Regions from separate parts of the Paenibacillus tundrae genome, predicted to be linked through region 2. Evidence: riboswitches for the same ligand, from Rfam matches in the RefSeq annotation. Region 2 holds a riboswitch; each other region holds the start of a gene.
What was found. Region 2 has a riboswitch for thiamine pyrophosphate ahead of V6W81_RS17330 (thiamine phosphate synthase). Riboswitches for the same ligand answer to the same signal wherever they lie in the genome.
Positions count from the first base shown of each region.

Region 1 (7,798 bases), 3.2 Mb from region 2:
TGCGAGATGTAACCCTTGCACAAGGGTATTTTGAGCGAAGACTTATACAACCACATGACAGACCCTGGCAGCAAGAATGGGTGGCACCCGAAAATCAGGCTCCTCTGACCCTACGATTCCACGCTCGTGCCCGTCATCTAGCAGAAGAATGGTTTGGCATTGAAAATGTCATTCCCGATGGAAACGGTTATTACATCAGTCAAGTCGCCTTTCCAGAAGATAACTGGCTGTACGGCTTCATTTTAGGCTTTGGAGCAGATGTCGAAGTGTTAGAGCCAGAGCATATCCGAGTTACAATAAGGCAAATGGCAGAACAGATTGTACAAAATTATACTTCTGCATCTCAAACCTGACAGACTGCTGTCTAGTTCCTCTCGGTATACTTTCCATATATTCAGTTACAACGATCGAGGAGGAATTGATATGAACACGACGTTATGCCAAAGCTGCGGTATGCCGCTAACAACTCCAGCACAGTTCGGAACAGAGGCTGATGGGAAGGCTACGAGAGAGTATTGTATCTACTGTTATAAGGAAGGGCAATTCGAGCAGCCTAACATTCCACTAGAAGGTATGATTGAAATGTGCACCGCAATTCTCAAGGAGGAAGGCATGGATGAGGAGTCTGCACGATCTATGCTGCGGAATCAGCTTCCATATTTGAAACGATGGAATGGCACTATAGAGAGAGGAACCTTGGCAAGCTCAGGGGACGATTCAAATGATACATCTACGGAGTCGAATGGTCTGGGCGGTGCGCTTCTTGGATTGTCTGAGCCTGTTCGTTATGTCACACTCCCGGCGAAACGACTTGCGGGTGTGTCAGCGAGAACAACCAATGCGATTGAGATCAGTGGCAAAGGCTGCATTCAAAGCTTGTGGAATCAGTATTTCTCCTCCGACCAACTGTCTGCACCAGAGGTAGCTCGCTATGGCTGTTACAGCGACTATACGGACGGTATTACCGGGGAGTACACCATTCTGGTTGGTCACGAAGTGAATGTGGATGAAGCTTTGCCCGAGGATATGGATTCAGTTCATCTGCCTCCGGCTACTTACGCCGTGTTCACCTCCAGAAGAGGACCTATGGCAGAAGTTGTAGGTGAAGCATGGGGAGCAGTATGGGCTTGGGCAGATCAGCATAAACGTATATTTACAGGGGACTTCGAATTGTATGATGAACGTAGCATCGACCCTGAGAATGTTCAGGTAGATGTATATATTGCTGTTCAATCCATGCAATAGATTGTTATTTTATGTGATAGCTATGACTAATCATAAGTTTATACTCTAGATTCATATTGAGTGAGCTATCGGAGGAATCCGATGGCTCTTTGTTATGTGTACTTTTAGCGAATAATTTCAGCCAATGATAGATCACTTATTAGAGTCAGATCAACGCTAGTGGGCTTATTATTTGCGCAAACAGATAACCTTGCTTCCCTTCAAACAACGGTCTAAGGTACCAAGTTACTTAGCAATTCCCGTACCTATTCAACCAGACAATATGCCTTAATTAGGGCATGGTTGACTTATTTAAAATTGGGTCTATTCACTTAACAACCGATTCTATCCTCCCATATGTCCCCTTCGAAATACAGTCCTTTATTCCTGAATTTCCCTAAAAACGTTTACATCTCTCAAATACCGGGTAAAATCACTACAATCCAATTGGAATTACATCATAAATTTGCTCATTTCATATAACAAGTCACATATACCTATATAGGTATAAAACATAAATACATAAATAATGCATCAAAGGAGGAACCAAGATGATCCGCATGCCTATTCAGCAAATGATCCCGTATCACCACCAATATCCGCGCAACACGGCGACCAATGCTCCAAAAAAGGAGAATGAGAGCACTCAAGGCCTATCCTTTCATGAAATTTTGCAGCAAAAGATCGCCAATAAGAACGCTACGCCATCTATGCGCTAATATATTATGACCTAACCGTCTCATGTGCTTATTCGGTTACAATCAGCTTACCGTCCTTCCAGAACGCTAGGAATGACGGTTATTCGCTGTTGTCGAGTACACATTGGTTAAATCGGATGGTGAAACTGTTACCAGGCGATTCCCTTGTCTTTTCATATATGATGTCAGTTTCATCATGTGACGGTTTACTTGGCATATGTACAAGCGTATACAGTATGTACAGTGCCCTGCCCACCCTCTATAATGGGTAATTACTCAGGCAAGCCTAAGTTGCTCACAGGCAGCTGAAGCCATTAGGGGGAAAATTACTATGCTTACCATCAGTTGTTTTCACGCTCACTATTCCAACATTCCCTTGGTCGAAGAAGCTCTATCAGCCTATGCGGTGGAACTCGTGCATTATGTTGATCCCGGTCTGGATCGGCTTAAACATGATGAAGGCTTCTCCGACGCAATAACGAAGGACAAAGTATCCCAAACCCTGCAATGGATTGAACGCTGCCATTCCGATGCCATTCTTGTGACCTGCACCCTGTTTGCTGCTGTTCTGGAACAGGAAGCACGGGAGATTGCCATTCCTGTCATCGGCATTGATGACCCACTGTTAGCGGAGATACAGCGCGAGAACAAGGAATACATATTCGCTTTTACCAACCCGGCTACAGTTGAAGGTACGATGGCACGGGTGTATCAGGCTTTACAACAGGATTATGAGAAAGAGCCGAACTGTGTCACCGAGGCGCCTCAGCCAGAGGCAGTGTGTATTCCTGGGACGTTTCAATTGATTATGCGCGGTGACAAGGAAGGTTATCTTGCAGCAGTACGTGAAGGATTACAGTATATTGCTGGGCAGCATCCCGGCAAAACGGTAGTCGCAGCCCAATTATCCATGGCTCCTGCTGCTGCGCTTGTCCAGGCAGACACGGGTATTGCGATCCATAGCCCTTTGGCATTGCTTGCAACGTATTTGAAGAAGAAGCTAGGCATAGCACCGCATTGAATGTTGGAATGGGGAGTAGATTAGGGCATTAGTTTTATACTTTTTATATCTAGTCTATTCCATATTAATATGTATAACTTATAATAATAAATTTCCATAGGTTTTGGGCTCTGGAAGTTAGTTTCTCAGGCTCAGCTGATAATGATTCCAGAGGTGTATTTAAGAATTTTTATTATTAATAAGTCCCTTATTAATAAATATTTTATATGTTTGAGCTAAAATAAAATATATAAAATTAAATTCACAAAAGAGAACGATTTAAAAATCGTTCTCTTTTACACATTTTAATTAACGAGAGAGGTGAATAAGTAATGCGATTTTTATATACTCTTATCTTGTTCATAGTAGGTATGATCTGTTCTGCACTTCTGCATGCTGGTAATCTTAAGCTGTCTGACGGGGTTCTGTTTGTCATCGCAGGCATCCTATTTCAGATTTGGCGTAAGTTGGATTGAACCCAAACGTTACGTTGAATTGGAATTCGGCCTTTCAAAACATTAAACATTTTTTCATATTAAAGCTATGGAAGCCTGTCATCTCCGAATTTTCTTAGGAACGTGTCCGATATTCTTCAGCCTTCGCCTGCATTCCCGCAGCAACTGCCTCCTGCTCGGACAACCCCTTGTCTGCGGCAAATGCACGAATATCCTGCGTAATTCGCATACTACAGAACTTCGGCCCACACATCGAGCAGAAATGGGCTTCCTTAGCTCCCTCAGCAGGCAATGTCTCGTCATGGTAAGAGAGCGCCCGTTCAGGGTCAAGCGACAGGTTGAACTGGTCACGCCAACGGAACTCGAATCTAGCCTTGGACAGTGCATCATCTCGGCGTTGAGCTCGTGGGTGACCTTTAGCTAGGTCAGCGGCATGGGCTGCAATCTTATAAGCAATGACACCCTCGCGTACATCATCCTTGTTAGGCAGCCCCAAATGTTCTTTTGGTGTAACATAACAGAGCATGGATGTCCCGAACCAGCCAATCATCGCTGCTCCAATAGCTGAAGTAATGTGATCATAACCTGGAGCAATGTCCGTTGTCAGGGGTCCCAGAGTATAGAACGGAGCCTCTTTACAGATTTCCATCTGTAAATCCACATTCTCTTTAATTTTGTGCATCGGCACATGCCCTGGTCCTTCAATCATCACCTGTACATCATGCTTCCATGCAATCTGCGTTAACTCGCCCAGCGTAGCCAGCTCTGCCATCTGAGCTTCGTCATTGGCATCATAGATACTCCCCGGACGCAGTCCATCTCCAAGCGAGAATGCCACATCATACCTTTTCATAATTTCACATATCTCTTCAAAATGCGTATACAAAAAGTTCTCTTGATGATGCGCCAGACACCATGCCGCCATAATAGATCCACCCCGAGACACAATGCCTGTCATGCGTTTGGCTGTCATCGGGATATAGCGCAGCAAGACACCTGCATGGATGGTGAAATAGTCTACGCCCTGCTCTGCCTGCTCAATGAGTGTGTCTCGGTACAATTCCCACGTTAGTGCTTCTGCTTCCCCATTGACCTTCTCCAGCGCCTGATAGAGTGGCACAGTTCCGATCGGTACCGGAGAATTACGAATGATCCATTCCCGCGTGGTATGGATATCCTTGCCTGTAGAGAGATCCATAACGGTATCCGAGCCCCAGCGTACAGCCCAGGTCATTTTCTCCACTTCTTCTTCGATGGAGGAAGAGACAGCAGAATTCCCGATATTCGCGTTGATCTTCACATGAAAATGACGACCAATCAACATCGGCTCACTTTCTGGATGATTGATGTTGGATGGTAGAATCGCTCGGCCACTGGCCAGTTCTTGTCGCACAAACTCCGGCTCTACTCCCTCACGAATCGCGGCAAACTCCATCTCTGGCGTAATGATGCCCTGGCGTGCATAGTGCATCTGCGTTACACAGCGTCCAGCCTGAGCACGCAGCGGCTTTCCACGCAAGCCTGGGTAGGCTTCAGCCCCGGTTCTTCTGCTCCCCGCCTTCAGTCCGTTATCTTCCGGTTTCACCGTACGCCCTGCATAAGCCTCCACATCCTCACGTTCCGTAATCCAGCGCGTGCGCAATGCCGGTAGCCCTGCCCGGATATCTGCGTGAAAATCAGGGTCGGTCATCGGGCCGCTCGTATCGTACACACGCAGCGGCTCATTATGCTCCACCCCTTGGGGAGTACTCGTGTCATGAAGGGCTATTTCACGCTCAGGCACAGCAATGTCCGGACGTGAGCCCTGAATGTATACTTTGCGGCTACCGGGGAAGGGTTGAACCCCTCCCGCCGTACCTGTTTCTTTTGCCATCTGTGTTTCTTCTGTATTGCCTTGTCCCATCATCGGTTGTCCTGTACTCATCGTCTTTGTCTCCTCCTCATTGGTCTTCACGACTGCATCACTTCATTTCCATGCGGGCGCATCTAACCTGGAGACCATCCATACAAGGAGCAATGACAACCTTCCCTAGAGAGACAATATACAGTAAGACATCATACGGCAGAGAACGATTCATTCACCGAGCTCATTTGAATAGATTCCATAACAGATTCCAGCCTCGGTTCTTTCATCGAAAGTAACTCTCAAGCTAGATTCTGTCTCTGCTCACTGTATATAAAAAAGCCGGTTCCCGAGGGAACCGGCTATGTCCATCACCAATGATGTGCCGACTACCGAACTCTAATCGAGTCCAGCCATACGTTACATCCCATTGATGTTCATGGTTAATTGGCCGATTACTTCCCTACGCTGGTATGATCCAGATCAGGTGCAAAGGGTCCAGAATCTCATGCGATTCCGTCTCAGTCCGGACAATTCGGACTCCCCTAGTAACGTTAACAAGTTGCGGCAAGTATACCGCAGTGTCATATTCAATTCATCAAGCCCCGCTGGGCTGTCCATATCAGGATAGCTCAACCGAGAAGGAAAAACAACCTTTATGTTCCAGAATCAGCAGATTCATCATGACATATATGTTCCATAAGAGCCTTGTGGTTGAACAAACTCGTTAAGATAACATCAAGCCCATCTGAGCAGCTGCTTCCTTCAACACCGGCGCATACTCATGTAATGTCTCTTGTGATAGACGGCTGACAGGCCCTGATACAGACAATGCGGCAGCAATTTGGCCTTTGCGATCCATAATCGGTACAGATACCGCCGCAGCTCCCGGTTCACGCTCCTCATAGCTCGTTGCATAACCATGCTCCAGAATATCCTTCATCTGCGCTAGATAGACCTTAGGATCGATAAAGACAGGCCACTCCGGCCCATTCATCAGTTCCTCACGATCCTCTTCCGTTGCAAAGGCCATCAGCACCTTACTGGAAGCTCCTACGGATAAAGGAAGGCGCACACCAACAGGAGCTACACGCCGTATAGCCTGATCGCTCTGAACAGCCTGAATCCGAATCCGTTCACTGCCATCCCGCAAATACAAGCTAACCGTCTCCCCGAGTCGATCTCTCAGTCGCTCCATCGCAGGTAGAAGAAGGATAGCTGGGTCATCACTACGGGACATATGAGCAGATAGCTCCCAGATCCGGATACCAAGCCGATACTTCTCGGTAGCTGCATCCCGGATGACAAATCCACGTTCTTCCAAGGTTGCCATCAGCCGGTGAACCGTGCTTTTGTGCAGACCAATCTGGCTGGCAATCTCGGTAAGCCCCAGATCACTCCGCGTTGTGAAGCACAATAATATATCCAAGGCTCGTTCCACAGCCCTGACGGTCAACTTGCGGTCTTCCATGACACTAAGCCTCCTCATGTTTCATCACATGAAACTTGGTTACATAAATTATATGAGAAACGATCTCATCTGTAAACTAAAATGGGGCAAAATTCTCCTTTTTATAAGACTGAATTTCCCGCGATTTGTACACTTAGGAAATGTTAACCAGATCCTCTCAGAACTATATAACAATTGCGTAACAAATGCTGCCAATCAATTGACTTTGGTTATATAGGAACATACGATAAAGATATATTGTGCATTTGTATCATCCGTTCCTGCGACTTAGGAACTACGTATATGAGCTGAATGGTTCTCGTTGTTATCCTCAATTTCATCTGAATTTATAAGGAGGGGCAATCATGTATTCGACATCCCAGAGCGAAGCCCCGCTGCAAACGAAAGTGTCCGATCTGCCTACTTCGTTATCGCCAAGGCTAATTCGGTTCAAGCATATTATCGTAGCGTTGCTGCTCTCCGTGGTATTTTTTCTACTCTTTTGTTTCATTGCACTACACGGTTACATTGCCTGGGTTTTATCCAACCCAACGGTAGCCCCTGTCTTCTCTAATCCGATGCAAGCGAGGAACATGAAGTATGAAGACATTACGTTCCCTGCGGCAGATGGAAGCCGAACGATGCAGGGCTGGTATATTCCGGCCGACAAAGATGTGAACAAAACGATCATCTTCAGTCATGGCTATGGTGCCAACCGTGAGGAAACTTGGGTTCCGATGTATGACCTTGCCCATTATGCGCACCAACTTGGATTTAACGTCATTATGTTCGATTATGGTTTTGCTTCTCAGGTAAACAAGGCTGTCGCTACAGGCGGCAAAGCGGAATCTCAACAATTGCTAGGTGCCATTCAAACGGCCAAGCAACGAGGGGCTGAGGAGCTCGTCGTATGGGGATTCTCCATGGGTGCGGGCACCGCATTACAGACAGGCCTTCTCACCGAGGATGTCGATGCGATGATTCTGGACAGTACCTTCTTACTTGAACCAGATACGTTGTATCACAACATTCATAATCAGATCAATCTGCCACGCCAACCTACACTTGAGATTATGAAGCTGTTGTTCCCGGTTCTGAACGGCACTGGATTACAGCAAATTCCGTATC
Region 1 is NZ_CP145605.1:720,988-728,785, reverse strand. Features, by position in the region: gene V6W81_RS03345 (helix-turn-helix transcriptional regulator) at 1-353, shown strand, start outside; gene V6W81_RS03340 (zinc ribbon domain-containing protein) at 424-1,245, shown strand; gene V6W81_RS03335 (hypothetical protein) at 1,776-1,943, shown strand; gene V6W81_RS03330 (hypothetical protein) at 2,254-2,943, shown strand; gene V6W81_RS03325 (hypothetical protein) at 3,255-3,398, shown strand; gene thiC (phosphomethylpyrimidine synthase ThiC) at 3,493-5,250, opposite strand; TPP riboswitch at 5,664-5,777, opposite strand; gene V6W81_RS03315 (IclR family transcriptional regulator) at 5,948-6,691, opposite strand; gene V6W81_RS03310 (alpha/beta hydrolase) at 7,036-7,798, shown strand, end outside.
Region 1: another riboswitch for thiamine pyrophosphate. It lies ahead of thiC (phosphomethylpyrimidine synthase ThiC); the one in region 2 lies ahead of V6W81_RS17330 (thiamine phosphate synthase).

Region 2 (7,798 bases):
GAACATGGGCCAGAGGATGCACTGGAGCAATTAAAGTTAGATGCCGGATTACCTGAGTTTCAGCGGCTAGCAGATAAATTACAACTTGCCCTTGGTAGAATTTCAATTCGTGAAGCGTTCGATGATCTGGATAGCATGATGGCCTTCTATTTTGAGCAACGCAAGCAGGAATATACCAAAATGATTGATGCAAAAGCAGCATGGGGACGGATGATCGGATTTACTCCGATGTATGCTCTAATTTTTTTATACCTTGTAATTCCACTTGTAGGGATGAGTTTCTTGCAAATGAACATGTATTATGAACAGATTCAGAAGCTGTGATAAATAAAGTGTTATAAAAATAAAACTGATCTATCTCTAAATCAGTTCTAGTTGAAGTCAAATTAAAATTAAAATCTATAATCATTGGAGGATTTTTCATGAATAATGCATCAAGCGCTTTAAAAGTGGCGGCAGGGATCTTTTTGACCATTGCGCTCATTACTATCGTGGTTTTACTTTTTATCTCTGCACAGGAAGCTACCAAGACTGCACAGAACAACTTCGCGGATATCCAGACAGAGTTGTCTCAGGCGGCTTTTACGGTATATGACGGTACTACAATTAGCGGATCACAGGTTACCAATGCATTGCGGAAATACGCAGACAAGGATCAATTCGGCATTCAGGTCATTACGGGTAAGAACAAAGGTGGACAATGGTATGGAAATGAGTTGAATATCTCTCAAGACCTCAATAATGAGAGCTATGGTTCAGTGATTAAGACGAATGAAAAGGTAGGGAATATTAACCAAACGATGAGTGAAAAAGAGAATCAGTATGTGAATCCGAGCGGAAAATTCAAAGCACTGATCGTAAAGGATAAATCGAATGTGGTCAGAGGACTCATTTTCCAGCAATCCTAACAGGGGGTTGACTATAGATGTTCAGAAACGCTCAACAGCTTATGTTGTTCAGTACGGCGGTTGTCCTATTTGTGACAGCCTGCCTGTACGGGCAGCAGTTAATTAAAACGATGACTGATGCTCTTAATAATACGACACAATTCACAGTAGAGATGGAACGAAGAATGAACACAACGCTCCGTACAACGGAGCCGAAAAGATATAGCGGTGCTGAAGTATTACATACGGTGAGACAAATGACTGGGACATCGATCACGGTGGAAGTGGATGGTCAGGCTCATCTCATAGACCCCTTAATAAATCGCAAGAAGACTATTCCCGTGCAGCTTAACGGCTCGTACAGACCAGAGTTCATTAGAGATGAATGGGGAGGGTTGATGAGAATCCAATTCTGGAAGGAGGCCAGCGTTCATTGATTAATGCTGCATCTAAGCTACTCGCAGTTATGCTAGCTGTAATCCTGCTCTATATCTATCCAACGGCTGAAACGGCTAACCGGCAGGATGACCTGGCGAGAATAACCGTGAATCAGAGCGTTGTACGTTTTGTAGATGCGGTTAGAACCAAGGGATATATCTCACCAGCCATGTACAGCGAATTGGAAGAACAACTGGCTCGAACAGGTAATGCCTATGAGATTCTAATAGAACATTTACACAAAAAATATGTGCCACACTATACTGATCCAATGAATCAAAGTACCTTCACAGGTACATATGAGACCGTAGAGGATGGATATTACACCAGTCAGATTAAAGAACGGTTATTTCCTGCTGCAGGTGGGCTAACTGCAGATGATCCAGGTCGTAGATATACGCTGGTTATGGGGGATTTTATTACGATTACTGTCCAAAGCACCAATCGCACATCCGGTATGTTGATCCGGGAATGGCTGAATGGAACTCCGACTGCACCTGCTGTGCTTACCACCTATGGAGGTATGGTTTTAAATGAAGATTACTGATTTCTCGATTGTGTTTGTAATTATCTTCGTGCCGTTGTTCTGGCTTGTATCTCTTCATACACGGGATGCTGAGGAAGCTCAGCTTCTAAGTCAGAAGTATAAGTCTGCATTGCAAACTGCTGTGCTCGATGCAGGAGCGGTGATGCATCAAAATGAAAAGCAAAATAATGAAGCAGGTTATGATTCTACGAAATTTGTGAAGGCGGATAAGGAACTAGCCTTGCTTACATTTACACAAACGATGGCGTTGAATATGGGGATTCAGGATGATCCGGCTGCTATTCAAGCGTTATATGATTACATACCAGCAATTGTTGTACTGGATTATGATGGATACTACATTTTAGCGAAGGAAACGGAAATGACAGGAAATGCCGAGCTTTCGTTCAAGCAAGTCTGGAGTCCCAAGAAGCCATATACATATGCAGATCCAAATGGCAGCAGCATTAATTTTACCTTGGATGGATATGTATACGCTTATGATGCTATCCAAGGGAAATGGATTGAAGGTTTTCAGAAGGAGTTGGCATCTAACACGCAAATCCCGTTATTACAAGATGCCGACACATTTGAGCAAGTGAGAAGAAGTTGGATTGTGACCAGTGTACAGGAGGATCTTGCTGATATTATTAACCGCCATAATGAATTTGCACGTAGAAATGGTATCTCTTATACGTTTACGTTGCCTCTAATCCCGCAAGAGGATTGGTATAATTCAATTAATGATACAGGCATTATGGCGTTTATCCAAGGTATACCTGTAGGAGATCAAAAAGTTAATAATTATGCTATTGGTGGAGGCAGGCTTGTAAAGAAGACGGCTGTGGTCGGAGGAGTAGATCCAGCAACTGGAGTTAAATATTACTATCCGTCTACATGTAACTATGGTTTTAGAGCCGAAGAGGTCTTTGGTGACGGAAAACAAGCTGCTGCACAAGGTTATTTTGAGCGTAATTGTTATGTCAGCGGGCAAGCTCCATAAGTGAAAAAGTTTGCAAGAAGACATTACTTTCAGAAAAGACAGGTACGTGCTAGAATAGGTCTTTGGTACAATGTCTAAATTAGTGATCAAGTAATGTCAAATAGATAGGAGCAACCTCATCTTATGAGTTTATTGTCAGTTGAGAACGTTAGTCACAATTTTGGAGACCGCACATTATTTAAAAATGTATCCTTTCGTTTACTGTCAGGTGAGCGAGTAGGTCTTGTTGGAGCAAATGGTGTAGGCAAATCCACGCTAATGAATATTTTGACCGGAAAATTGCTTAAAGATAGCGGCAAAGTTGAATGGACACCTAAAGTTCGTTATGGATATTTGGATCAGCATACCAAGCTAACGCCAGGTAAAACGATCCGGGATGTGCTGAAGGATGCATTCTTACCACTACTTGAATTAGAAAAAGAAATGATGGCAATTACAGATCAGATGGCTGATGCTGACCCTGAGCAATTGGAACAGTTGCTTGAAGAAATGGGTGACATCCAAGAACAGTTGGAGCAGGGCGATTTTTATTTGATCGATGTGAAGGTAGAAGAGATGGCTAACGGTCTGGGTCTGTCCGTCATTGGACTTGATCGTGACGTTGCTTCACTAAGTGGGGGTCAGCGTACCAAGGTGCTCCTGGCTAAGCTTCTCTTGGAGAAGCCTACAGCGCTTCTGCTCGATGAACCTACGAACTATCTGGATGTTGAGCATATTGAATGGCTGACCCGGTATTTGAAGGATTACCCGTATGCTTTTATTTTGATCTCCCATGATACAGAGTTCATGAACGAAGTAGTTAACGTGATCTACCACTTGGAATTTGCCAAGTTGACAAGATACGCAGCGAACTACAACAAGTTTCTTGAGATGGCCGATATGCAGAAAGCACAGCATATTGATGCTTATGAGAAGCAACAGGAGTATATCAAAAAGCAGGAAGACTTCATCCAGCGGAATAAAGCACGTGCTTCTACGTCAGGTCGTGCGAAGAGCCGTGAGAAGCAATTGGGTAAAATTGAACGGATTGATCGTCCGGATGAGGCAGCCAAACCTACTTTCAAATTCAAAGATGCTCGTGCCAGCAGTAAAACGGTGTTTGAGGGCATTGATTTTGAAATTGGATATTCTCATGCTTTATTACCTAAAATGACGATGACCATTGAACGTGGAGAGAAAATTGCTATTGTTGGTTGTAACGGTGTAGGTAAATCTACACTACTCAAAACGATTCTTGGTAAAATTCCACCAATCAGCGGCAAAACATTTTTGGGAGATTATCTGGAAACGGCTTATTTCGAGCAGGAGGTACGGGCGGGAAATATCACTCCAATCGAGGATGTATGGAATGAATTTTCGCATCTGACCCAGAATGAGGTTAGGGGACATCTTGCACGTTGTGGATTAAAAAACGAACATATTACTCGTCCACTTAACATGCTAAGTGGTGGAGAACAAGCAAAAGTGCGTTTGTGCAAGTTGTTAATGCGCGAGAGTAACTGGATTTTGTTCGATGAGCCGACCAATCACCTTGATGTAACAGCCAAAGCTGAACTGAAGCGCGCCCTGCAGGAATTTAAGGGTACAGTACTTCTCGTATCTCACGAACCTGATTTCTACGAGGATTGGGTTACAAAGACGTGGGATGTTGAAGCTTGGTCTGAGAAAAATTAGTCTACGTAGCCGAACAGGATTCAGAAATCTTCGGTGACAAAAAAAGGACTCTATGGTAATATAGGCTACAACTTCATATGAACACTAGGGGGGCCGCACGATGCGGCTGAGATGGAAGAATGCGATTCCGGACCCTTTGCACCTGATCTGGATCATACCAGCGTAGGGAAGTGGCGCGTTTTCGTTTATTAGAAACAGTACTCTGCATGAATAAGGTAGATGCTTGTTTCTGAGAGAACAGCATGTTGTTTCTATGAGATTTTGCAATGGGGCTAACCGTTGCATGCATAGAACCTCTGTGGTCGTTCAACACTTTATTAAACGAATCAAAGCATATATTTCGCAGCCACTCCCCTACGGGAGTGGCTTTTTTGTTATGTCATTGGTCAAGAGAGGAGGTTATCGTTTGGTAATTACAGAAGAGCATGACTCCGATGTCACAGCTTCTTTTGAGCTGCATGTCATTTCTCAAGGCGTAGGGAATTTGCACAACTTTGTGAGTATATCGAAGGATATATGGCCATGGGTGGACTATATTCATATTCGAGAAAAACAAAAGTCACCTGAGCAGCGTAGGGAGTGGGCAAACAAACTGCATCAATCAGGGGTTCCTCATCATCGTATTGTAGTCAATGGTGTGCTTGAAGTGGGTCAAGATGAAGGGTTCACAGGTGTGCATTGGGGTCAGGCAGATTTCTCACAAAGCACGACAAGATCTATAGGGGATATGCGAAAGCGAATTCGCATCGGTGTGTCCGTTCATTCTGTAGATGAAGCTAAGGCTGCTGAGCAACAGGGCGTAGACTATGTTTTTTTCGGTCATATCTATGACTCAAATAGTAAACCAGGAATCAAACCCAGAGGACTGAAGCTGCTTGCTGAAGTATGCGCCACAGTGAACGTTCCAGTAATTGCAATTGGTGGCATTGGGATCGAGCATGTTCGTGATCTTCGCAATGTAGGAGCGAGAGGCTTAGCGGTCATATCGCATATCTGGGCGAGTGAGCATCCAATCCAAGCGGTTAGTGCACTAAAACAGGCGATTGTGGAATCGGAAGGTTAATCTTGAGCAAGGAGATGAGATGGTGAACGATGGAGCGAGAGTTCGAAGCCGCAGTAGTAACCGGGATTTACGTAAAACTTTGTCCCTCAGTAGAACCAAAGCTGGAATCCACGACAAACTTCATGCAGAAACGATTGTGATTGGTGGGGGCGTGATTGGTTGTGCAATCGCTTATGAGCTTGCAGCACGAGGACAAGATGTTCTTCTGCTTGAACGTGCGCGGATCGCTGAGGGTGCATCTTGTGCAGCAGCTGGCATGATTGCAGCAGATAGTGAGCATTTTTCTTCACCGATGATGTTGAACCTGGCAACCATGAGCAGACAGCTACTGCATGAGCAGTATGAACAATTGAGCTCCCTGAGTGAGATGCATATTGGATATCAACAAAATGGTTTTATTACTCCTGTACGTTTGGAAAAAGATTTAAGCCGCGATTCCACTGTTACAGCACCACGATCAATCGCTTCTGAAATTTGGTGGGATGAAATCACGGTACAACAAGAGGCTCCATGGTTAAGCAAAGATATTTATGGTGCCTACTATCGACCGTTGGAATGTGACGTTCTACCTGTTAATTTGACTCAAGCTTATGCAAAATCAGCTCAGGCACTCGGAGCACGGATTATTGAAGGTGTGCATCATGTTAGTCTTCGAGTGGATGCAAACGGAGTACAAGGCGTGGAAACTTCAATTGGAACGATGACATGTCGCAATGTCATTGTTGCTAATGGTTTGCAAGGGGAAGTGTTAATGAAGCAGGCTGGGCTTCAATTGCCGACTATGCCTGTCAAAGGCGAAATTGCAGCAGTGCAGTTCTCGGATCATTCTAGACAACTTGCCCCAGACAAAACGGTATACGCAGAGGACATTTATATCGTTCCTAAGGCCAATGGAGAAGTATGGATTGGTGCGACCGTTTTACCGGGAGAATCTGATCTACATGTCTCAGCTGCCGGGTTGCAAAAACTGCTTGAACGTGCTGCCAGCTGGGTACCTGGCATTGGAGAAGCTCAGTTTGTACGGACATGGGCCGGAGTAAGGCCTTCAACACCCGATGGATTACCTTACCTAGGCGCATGTGAGAGCATACCAGGTTTGTATACAGCTTTTGGACATCATCGCAACGGAATCTTGTTAAGTGCCGTAACGGGTAGCTTACTCGCTGATTTTATTGAAGGTAAATCTTCTGAGGAACTGAATGTGCAGGGTTGTCGTCCAGAACGCTTTAATAAAAGGGGGATCTTGCATTGAATATTATAATCAATGGTCAACGAATGGAGATTGAAGACCGTTTGAACCGTGTAGATAAACTGCTGCACTCATTTGATCTTCATGTGAAAACAGTGGTTGTTGAGTTGAATCGTCAGATTCTTACCCGTGAACATCATGAGACGACCCATTTAAAAGATGGGGATCGGGTTGAAATTGTACATTTTGTAGGAGGGGGTTAAGTGATGTTGAAAATTGGGGAACATGACTTTCAGTCTAGATTATTGTTGGGTACAGGTAAATTTGACGATTTAGAGGTGCAGTCTCAGGCAATTGAAGCCTCTGGTACAGAGGTACTTACGTTTGCTGTGAGACGCCTTAACCTTGAAGAGCGTAACAAAAAGCATTTTCTCGATATGGTAGATTTGGATCGCTACACCTTGCTGCCTAACACAGCGGGCGCTTCTACGGCAGAAGAAGCTGTTCGGATTGCTGAACTCGCCCGTGCTTCCGGACTTTGTGATATGATAAAAGTAGAAGTGATTGGCGATGGAATTACTCTGTTACCAGACCCGATTGAAACGTATAAAGCCTGTGAGATGCTGCTACATAAAGGCTTTACGGTTCTTCCTTATATATCTGATGATGTAATCTTGGCGAAAAGGCTTCAGTTACTTGGCGTACACGCTGTGATGCCTGGGGCTTCACCCATTGGGTCAGGCAAGGGGATCATGAATCCATACAATCTCGAGGTTATTATTGAACAGGCGGTTGTACCTGTGATTGTAGATGCTGGACTTCGATCACCTAGTGATGCTGCTCGTGCAATGGAAATGGGAGCAGACGCTGTGTTGTTGAATACAGCAGTGTCTGGATCCGGTTATCCTGTGAGTATGGCGAAGGCCATGAGACTCGGGGTAGAGGCAGGAAGATTGGCATATGAGGCAGGAATGATTCCAGTGAAGCGTTATGCAGCAGCGAGTAGTCCGGCGGAAGG
Region 2 is NZ_CP145605.1:3,874,116-3,881,913, reverse strand. Features, by position in the region: gene V6W81_RS17360 (hypothetical protein) at 1-324, shown strand, start outside; gene V6W81_RS17355 (hypothetical protein) at 423-908, shown strand; gene V6W81_RS17350 (hypothetical protein) at 926-1,324, shown strand; gene V6W81_RS17345 (hypothetical protein) at 1,321-1,872, shown strand; gene V6W81_RS17340 (hypothetical protein) at 1,859-2,854, shown strand; gene abc-f (ribosomal protection-like ABC-F family protein) at 2,978-4,528, shown strand; TPP riboswitch at 4,605-4,714, shown strand; gene V6W81_RS17330 (thiamine phosphate synthase) at 4,935-5,591, shown strand; gene thiO (glycine oxidase ThiO) at 5,611-6,843, shown strand; gene thiS (sulfur carrier protein ThiS) at 6,840-7,043, shown strand; gene V6W81_RS17315 (thiazole synthase) at 7,047-7,798, shown strand, end outside.

Region 3 (7,798 bases), 3.1 Mb from region 2:
ACAAGGGTTCGTCGCATTCTGGTTATTCCAAGCCTTGTTCCTCTGCACGTTCATGTTCTTCTCGCAGTTCTTCTTGATCTGCTTCGGGCCTGCAGGAAGCTTGTTCAATGTTATCTCGCTATCCTTGCAGCTCGTATCCTCAGGAGCGATGGTACCACGTGAATTGCTGAATGGATTCTATAGTGGTGTAGGTCAATTTTTGCCGGCTACTTACGCAGTTCAAGGTATCTTGAGTGCTCAATTGGGCGGCCCAGGAATTCAGTCTGCTGCAGGTTCAATTGTTCTTATTCTGGCGATTGTGGTCGCACTCTCTCTGCTGGTTACCCTTGTGAAGAAACAGCGTGTACCCGCAGGTGCACCAAGCCCAGCACCATCTAACGCTTAATACCTAAGTTTATACAGATGAAGCAACACTGTATACTAACACCAAGCCCCCCATTGATTGCCGATGGGGGGCTTGGTGTAATAGTAGATGGAGGATACAACTTCACATATGCCATGCTGATTGGCTATGCCTTGCGCTTTGTTGCACAAACTTTCATAATAGATAATTATGTATAATTTCATTAAACATTTACAAGAGAACGGATTAGAGGAGCGAACGGAATGACGGAACCAGATTTGGACATTAAAACGAGGATATTGCTTGCAGCCAAGAAGCTTTTTGCAGGTCAGGGGTATGACGGGACGAGTGTCCGTCAAATCTGTGATGAAGCAGGAGCGAATGTGTCCCTGGTCTCTTATCACTTTGGCGGCAAAGAAAAGGTGTTTGAAGCATTGTTTGAACACTTCTTCCCTGGTCAGATGCTGAATGAGCTGGCTGCAGCGTCTATGTCTCCCGTGGAAGGTGTCCGGCGGATTGTGGGTCAAGTTGTGAAGTTTACCATGGTAGACACCGAGATGAGCGATATTGTGCAGCTTGAAATTACACTACGGACACATCGTACGCCGACGGTTTTTCGTTTCCTTGATCCAATCTGGACGAAGGTAAGAGATTTACTGCAAGAAGGTAAAGATCAGGGTATTTTTCGTATTGAATCCGTGTCGTATGCCACATTACAGGTGATGGGGGCAACTTTGGCGCATAAACGAGCCAAAAATTCACGTTTTCTAGCGGATTATCAGGGAATAACTACAGAGGAACTTGCTGAGCAAACAATTGAATTTGTACTTCGAGGATTAGGAGTGACGGACCATGAACGAAACGATTGAATTAATGATGAAGCACCGCTCTGTACGGAAATTCAAGGCAGATCCTATAAGTGAAGAACAGTTGGCAACGATCATTGCAGCTGGACAGATGGCGTCTTCCTCCAGCAGTGTGCAGGCGTATAGTGTAATTGCGGTCACGGATCTGGCTTTAAAATCGAAGCTTGCTGAGCTGGCAGGCAATCAGGCTTACGTGAACGAATGCCCCGTATTCCTAGTATGGTGCGCAGACCTCTTTCGACTGAAGGATGCGGCGAAGCAGCATATGCCAGACAAGGAAACCTACGCAGATTCGACGGAAAACTTTATGGTCGCTACCATTGATGTAGCACTTGCATCACAGAATGCAGCCCTTGCAGCGGAATCACTCGGCTATGGCATTGTCTATATTGGTGGACTTCGCACACGTATTGAGGAAGTTTCTGAGCTGCTGGGACTACCCGAAGGCGTATATCCGGTCTATGGCATGTGTATTGGTGTTGCCGATCAGGAGACAGGCATTCGTCCGCGCTTACCACTAGATGCTGTTCTTCATCAGAATCAGTATAATGCGGAGCAGACACTTGAAGGCATGGCGCGATATGATGAGACCACGGTAGCCTACATGAATGAACGGACGCAGGGCGCGAACAAGACCCCTTGGTCTGTATCGATGGCCAAACGTCTCACAGAGCCAGTGCGTTTGCAGATGAAGCCTTTCTTGGAAGGCAAAGGGTTCATGAAGCGTTAATGTGTGCGGGCAAATTGTATAGATAAGCACGTACGGATATAAGAAAGGTCAGTTAGGCTTCAAGCCTGACTGACCTTTTCTTACATAACTTTAGAGCGATGATACTGGCAAACCGTAGAACCGTTTCGCATTCTGGTAGAAAAGTCGTGCAGCGCGTTCGGTGCCCATCCCCATGACCTCGCACCAACTCTGAATAACTTGCCTTGTCATCGCTGGATGAGTCATCCGCCCTTGGAAAGGGCCTTCGAAAGGCCACGGTCCATCGGTCTCAGCCATAACCTGCTCCGATGGATACTGCCTTGCCAGTTCGCGGATCTCTTCCTCATACATAATATCAGGGGTGAAGGAGACAAAATAACCGTTATCTGCCATGCGTGCGATCGTCTGGCGTGAGCCTTTGAACCAGTGGAAATGGGCACGACGGAACTGATACTTCTCAAGCAAATCACAGGCGATATCAGCATCTTCATACACGGCATGAAGAACGAGAGGCTTGTTGTACTGCTTCGCAAGCTGAATGAACTGTTCCAGCAATTCAATATAGCCGCTCTGATCCCATGAGTTTCCTGCTTGCTCCGCTTCTTGTCTGCTGTAATAGGGTAAGCCCACCTCTCCAATGGCTACGGCTTGTCCTATATGCTGTTTGATCCAGCCAAGGAGTAGATGCAGATCCCCTGCAGAAGGGAGCGGTTGCTCTGGATGGTAGCCAAAGGCAGGAAATACCGTACGTGGGTTATGCTTGGCAAGTTCCAGATTGGCGTGGCAGGAATCCATATTCATGGAGACCGCAATGAGGGCTTCAACCTGCTGGGAGGAGAGGGATTGCAGTATAGACTGTTGTTGCGTTGTTGTATATTGATCCAAGTGGATATGGGCATCGATTAACGGTGCTATAGCACGAGTATCCATAATTTCCTCCTTATGATTAATAGAGTCTAACTATTCATGGTACGTCGTATATTTCAAGTCGGATCACCCATATTAGGTGAAAAAATACATTTTTACATAGCCTGCTTACCGCTCTGTTTGACACACGACAATAACTCTAAAAACCCGCGCTATATAGATAGGCGGGTTTTGTGCTGTTCTTCTCTCATCCACTGTGAAATTTGGCGTTTGCGTTCAAGGAAGGCAGAGTCCTCCGTAACCGATTCACGTCGTGGGCGATCGAATGGAACAATAACCTCTTGCAGCACGGTTGCTGGGCGGTTGGATAGAACATACACCCGATCCGCTAGCAGAAGAGCTTCCTCAATGTTGTGTGTAATGAATAACACCGAGCGGCGATTCTGTTCCCAGATCTCCAGCAGCCAGCGCTGCATATCACTACGTGTCAAGGCATCAAGCGCACTGAAAGGCTCATCAAGCAGCATAAGCTCTTGTGGACTGAGTAACGCACGCAGGAAAGCAACCCGCTGCTGCATTCCTCCTGAGAGCATATGTGGATAAGCTCGCTCGAAGCCAGCTAGACCAACACTCGCCAACCATTTGCGTGCTTCAGCAATCGCTTCTGTTCGGGGTAGAGCCGTCTTCGATACTTCGCCAGCTAACACCACATTATCTTCAATCGTTCGCCAAGGCAGGAGAGCGGGCTGTTGTGGCATGTAGCTGATTTTGCCCCGTTGTCCGGTAACGTCATGCCCTTGCATGAGAATTCGTCCAGCCTGCGGCTTAAGCAAACCGCCAATGATATGAAAAAGAGTACTTTTGCCACAGCCGGATGGACCGACAATGGCTACAAATTCGCCTTGCCCAACCGTTAGGGACAGATCATCCAATACGGAGAGTGTTTTGCGTCGCTCACGATATGAGGCATGAACCTGCATAACCTCAAGAGCTGGAGAGGCTTGGGTAATCCCGCTTGGTAGTAATGTAGAATCAGACTGTTGAATTGTTGTCTGTGTCGTTGAATTTTGGTTTGTCCCATGTTCATGTTCATTCATTAGGTTATCGGTAAGGTGATCGTTCAGTTTCTTCTGCTCGTCTCTCATCCCGGTTTCACATCCTTGCCACAAGGTTTTCCAGTGCCATTATTATCGTTTTTGTGGTCGCCAGCGCACGAGTAGCTTCTCAAGCAGTGCAATCAGTAGGAAGAGCAACAGACTGAGCGCCACAATAATCATAATGGCTACAAATAGTCGATCCGTTCGATATGCAGACTTCTGTAACATCATGTAGTATCCGATGCCCTTATCTGCTCCGATCCATTCTGCAATGATGGCTCCCATCACACTATATGTAGCGGCTATTTTGATTCCAGAGAAGACTGAGGGCAGCGCGTGCGGAAGCTCCAGTTTCCAGAATAGCTGTCCACGTTTGGCGCCAGCCATACGCATATAGTTCATCATCATGGCATCCGTACGGGTTAATCCATCCATGGCGGCTACGGCGACAGGGAAGAAGCAGACCAGAATGATGGTAATTAATTTGGGCAGCAATCCGAATCCGAACCAGATCAGCAAGAGCGGTGCTAGCGCGATGGTTGGAATGTTCTGGCTTAGGATAAGCAAAGGATAGAGCGCAGACTTTAGAAATGGGATCAGGTGAAGCACCATGGCAATCAGCAGTCCCACCAACGTTCCTGCGGCGAATCCGATGAGTGTTAACTGGATCGTTGCCCATGCATGCATACCAAGTCGATCCGCCTGTGAAGCTGCTTCACGAGCGATGTCCGAAGGGGCAGGTAGCATCCACTTTTCAATATGAAACAGCGAGACCGCTCCTTGCCATATCGCAATAAAGAGAATAACCGCCACAAGGGGCGGCCATACGCTTTTGAAATAGGCATGCATTAGCGATATTTCTCCGTTAGTTTATCCATGCTGAATCCGGCACCGCCGCTATGGGCGATTTTGATCTGGGAGATGATGCTTGGGCTACCAGCGTCCACAAGTGCTTCATGCATTTTGCGAACAACGTCCAGCAGTTCCTCCAGCTCACCTTCCATCGTTGTTTCTAGGGGATTGACCTGATATTTCACACCAGATTGTTGAATGACTTCAATAGCGCGATCTACATACGGATATGAGTCCTCACCATTTGGCGTCTTCGGGATGACTTGAATACTGAGTAATGTGCTTGCCATGGAGTTCACGGCTCCTTTCGAGTTAGGTTGTATAAGTTGAATCAGCGTTACACTTAACACTCCGATTGCAGTACCCTCTTACGATCACTGTTATCCCCGGATTTCATGAATGAATCTTAAATGGAGTAAATCCGGGTATAAAGGTGAGCGCTTCGCTTCTCCAGATGGGTTCTGCACTCTTCGTTTGTGTAAAAAGTTCAACTTAAACAATGATTATTGGGGTAAGAAATCGTTCGTATATGCCTTGCTCACATCGATCTGTTCATCCAGCAGCTTCTTGCTGAACATCCAGTCCGTATAGTTCTGCCATACTTCCTTTTTCTGTTCGCCCCAGCGTGGTGCATCGTCTGTGTATTTCGGGCTAAGCCACTTCTGGCTTGCGAGCACAAGATCCTTATCGAGATCCGGTACGGCTTTGATCAGAATATTAGCAGCGTCTTCGGGATGATCAATGGCATACTGATACCCTTCAGACGTGGCTTTCATGAACGCTTTAACCAGTTCAGGATCGTTCTGAATCGTGGTTTCATTCGTTACCAATACAGGTGTGTAATAGTCGAGTGCTTCGGAGTAGTCTTTGACATACAACATGTCGATCGGCTCTCCGCGAAGCTCAGCCTCAATCCCAGTCCATGCATAGAAGATCCAGGCAAAATCGATATCGCGTTTCACGGCAGTGAAGAAGTCGGCATCGCCCATGTTAATGTTTTTCACTTTGGACACGTCAGCGCCTTCGCCCTCCATAATGGATTGCATTACAGCTTCCTCCACTGGGGAGCCCCAGCCTCCATAGGTTTTACCTTCGAAGTCTTTCGGGGATTTAATGTTCCGATCCGTCGGTGCTGCAAATCCAGATGTATTATGTTGAATAACGGCAGCAATCGAGACGAGTGGTACACCTTGGGTACGCGCCTGAGTTACACTTTCCTGATAACTTACGCCAAAAGGAACCTCATTCGAAGCGACCATCGTGTCAGCGCCGCCAGCACCAGGTTGCACGATCTCCACGTTTAAGCCCTCGGCTTCGTAGAATCCTTGATCTACCGCTGCATATAAGCCGGTATGGTTCGTATTCGGTGTCCAGTCCAGTACAACTTTAACATCCCGGAGTGCTGCGTTATCACCTTCACTACTGTTCTCGGTGTTAGTATCTCCGTTAGATTGGGCAGGGCCAGCTTCCTTGCTTCCGCAAGCCGTGATTGCAATCAAGGTTACGCATAGGAGCAACAAGCCGATCATTTTACGCCATCTCATCTTCATTCTCTCCTTCATGTTGTCCGCCTAATTGGCGAGGGTTCTCCTTGGCTTCATATCCAAGCATCGTGCATAAATCAACAGAATTATACCGGCTATGATCTGGATGTCTTTTTTATGTAAAGTGATATGCAAAAGAACATAAAAAAAGCGCCCCGGATTCCGGGACGCGTGCAGGCGTTAGAGAAGTAGCGCGCAGCGATATAGCTGGGCCTATTCGATATACTCCGATTCCTACGCTGGCATGATCCAGATCAGGTCTAAGGGTTAGTATCTTGTGGGATACACTCTCAGCCGGCCAATTCCGACTCCCCTGGGAAACTATGAAGTTAAGGGTGTTACTAGGTGTAATTATAGGCGAGTGAGAACATTGTGTCTATATGTGACCGTCAAAAAGAAAGATTAACGCTGGAAGAATTCGATCCATTCCTTCTCTGGGCCATAGATGAAGAAGTAGCGGTAACCGTTCGGCAGGGTGATGATCTCTCCATCAATAAATTCGGCTTCCGTCGCTTGTATACGCTCATATTCAGCATCAAGATCCTCCACGTGAATCGCAAAATGATGCACAGTTCCTTCGGAGGGAAGTTTGTCGCTATATCCCTGAATCAGTTCAATTTCAGTTTCATCACTGCCATTGAATCCGAGGAAAGCAAGTTGGATCACACCATTGGTATGGGTAACGCGGTCTTTCAGCTCAAGGCCAACGATCTCGGTATAGAAACGAAGCGTGGTTTCCAGATCACGGACAGCGATACCGATGTGGTCGATACGTTTTTGAAAGCTCATTGTATAGTAATCCTCCTAACTGATTCGTGAATATGGTTTACATTTAAGCCGTATCATAGGGGGATAATTCTGGGTTGTCAAATGGGAAAATAATGAGTTTATCTAGATGAAATGTTCTATATTTCAATATAAACATAAGGTATCTTATTAAAGTTCACAAAGTGTTCACTTATGTGACCCTATTCCTCATCTTTATAATTGTCCAAGTAGAAGAGAGGATGAGAGAATTGCCAACAACAAAGAAAGAACATACGTATTTTGGATTGATGATGTGCACAGGAATGGTAGTCGTTATGATGACTTTCAATTTACTGTATAACGGATTAATGTGGAGTATGTCTCCGCTAGAGATCTTATTTCAGTTTGTCCTATGTTTTATTGTAGCTTTTGTGGTGGAAAGCTTTATCGTTGGGCCGGTGGCTCAGAAAATTGCCTTTGCATTGCCATTCAATAAATCGAATAAGGTGATCGGCATTTTGGCGATTTCTGTGTTCATGGTTGTGGGAATGGTGCTAATGATGTCGATGTATGGGATGCTTACGGCGTATCTTGCCAATCAATTGAATGGGAAGTCTCTCGTGGAAACGTATCTTCACACCATACTGCGGAACTTTAGCCTGGCGTTACCGTTACAGTTGCTCATCATTGGGCCGCTTGTTCGATATGTATTCGTTAAATTCATAAAAGCTAAAGAGAATGCGGCTCCCTTCGTTAATACAGGAGCATAATTG
Region 3 is NZ_CP145605.1:439,142-446,939, forward strand. Features, by position in the region: gene V6W81_RS02045 (YhgE/Pip domain-containing protein) at 1-385, shown strand, start outside; gene V6W81_RS02050 (TetR family transcriptional regulator) at 607-1,212, shown strand; gene nfsA (oxygen-insensitive NADPH nitroreductase) at 1,196-1,939, shown strand; gene V6W81_RS02060 (TatD family hydrolase) at 2,030-2,848, opposite strand; gene V6W81_RS02065 (ABC transporter ATP-binding protein) at 2,998-3,765, opposite strand; gene V6W81_RS02070 (ABC transporter permease) at 3,973-4,731, opposite strand; gene V6W81_RS02075 (thiamine-binding protein) at 4,731-5,024, opposite strand; gene V6W81_RS02080 (ABC transporter substrate-binding protein) at 5,238-6,278, opposite strand; TPP riboswitch at 6,492-6,603, opposite strand; gene V6W81_RS02085 (VOC family protein) at 6,681-7,067, opposite strand; gene V6W81_RS02090 (hypothetical protein) at 7,295-7,795, shown strand.
Region 3: another riboswitch for thiamine pyrophosphate. It lies ahead of V6W81_RS02080 (ABC transporter substrate-binding protein); the one in region 2 lies ahead of V6W81_RS17330 (thiamine phosphate synthase).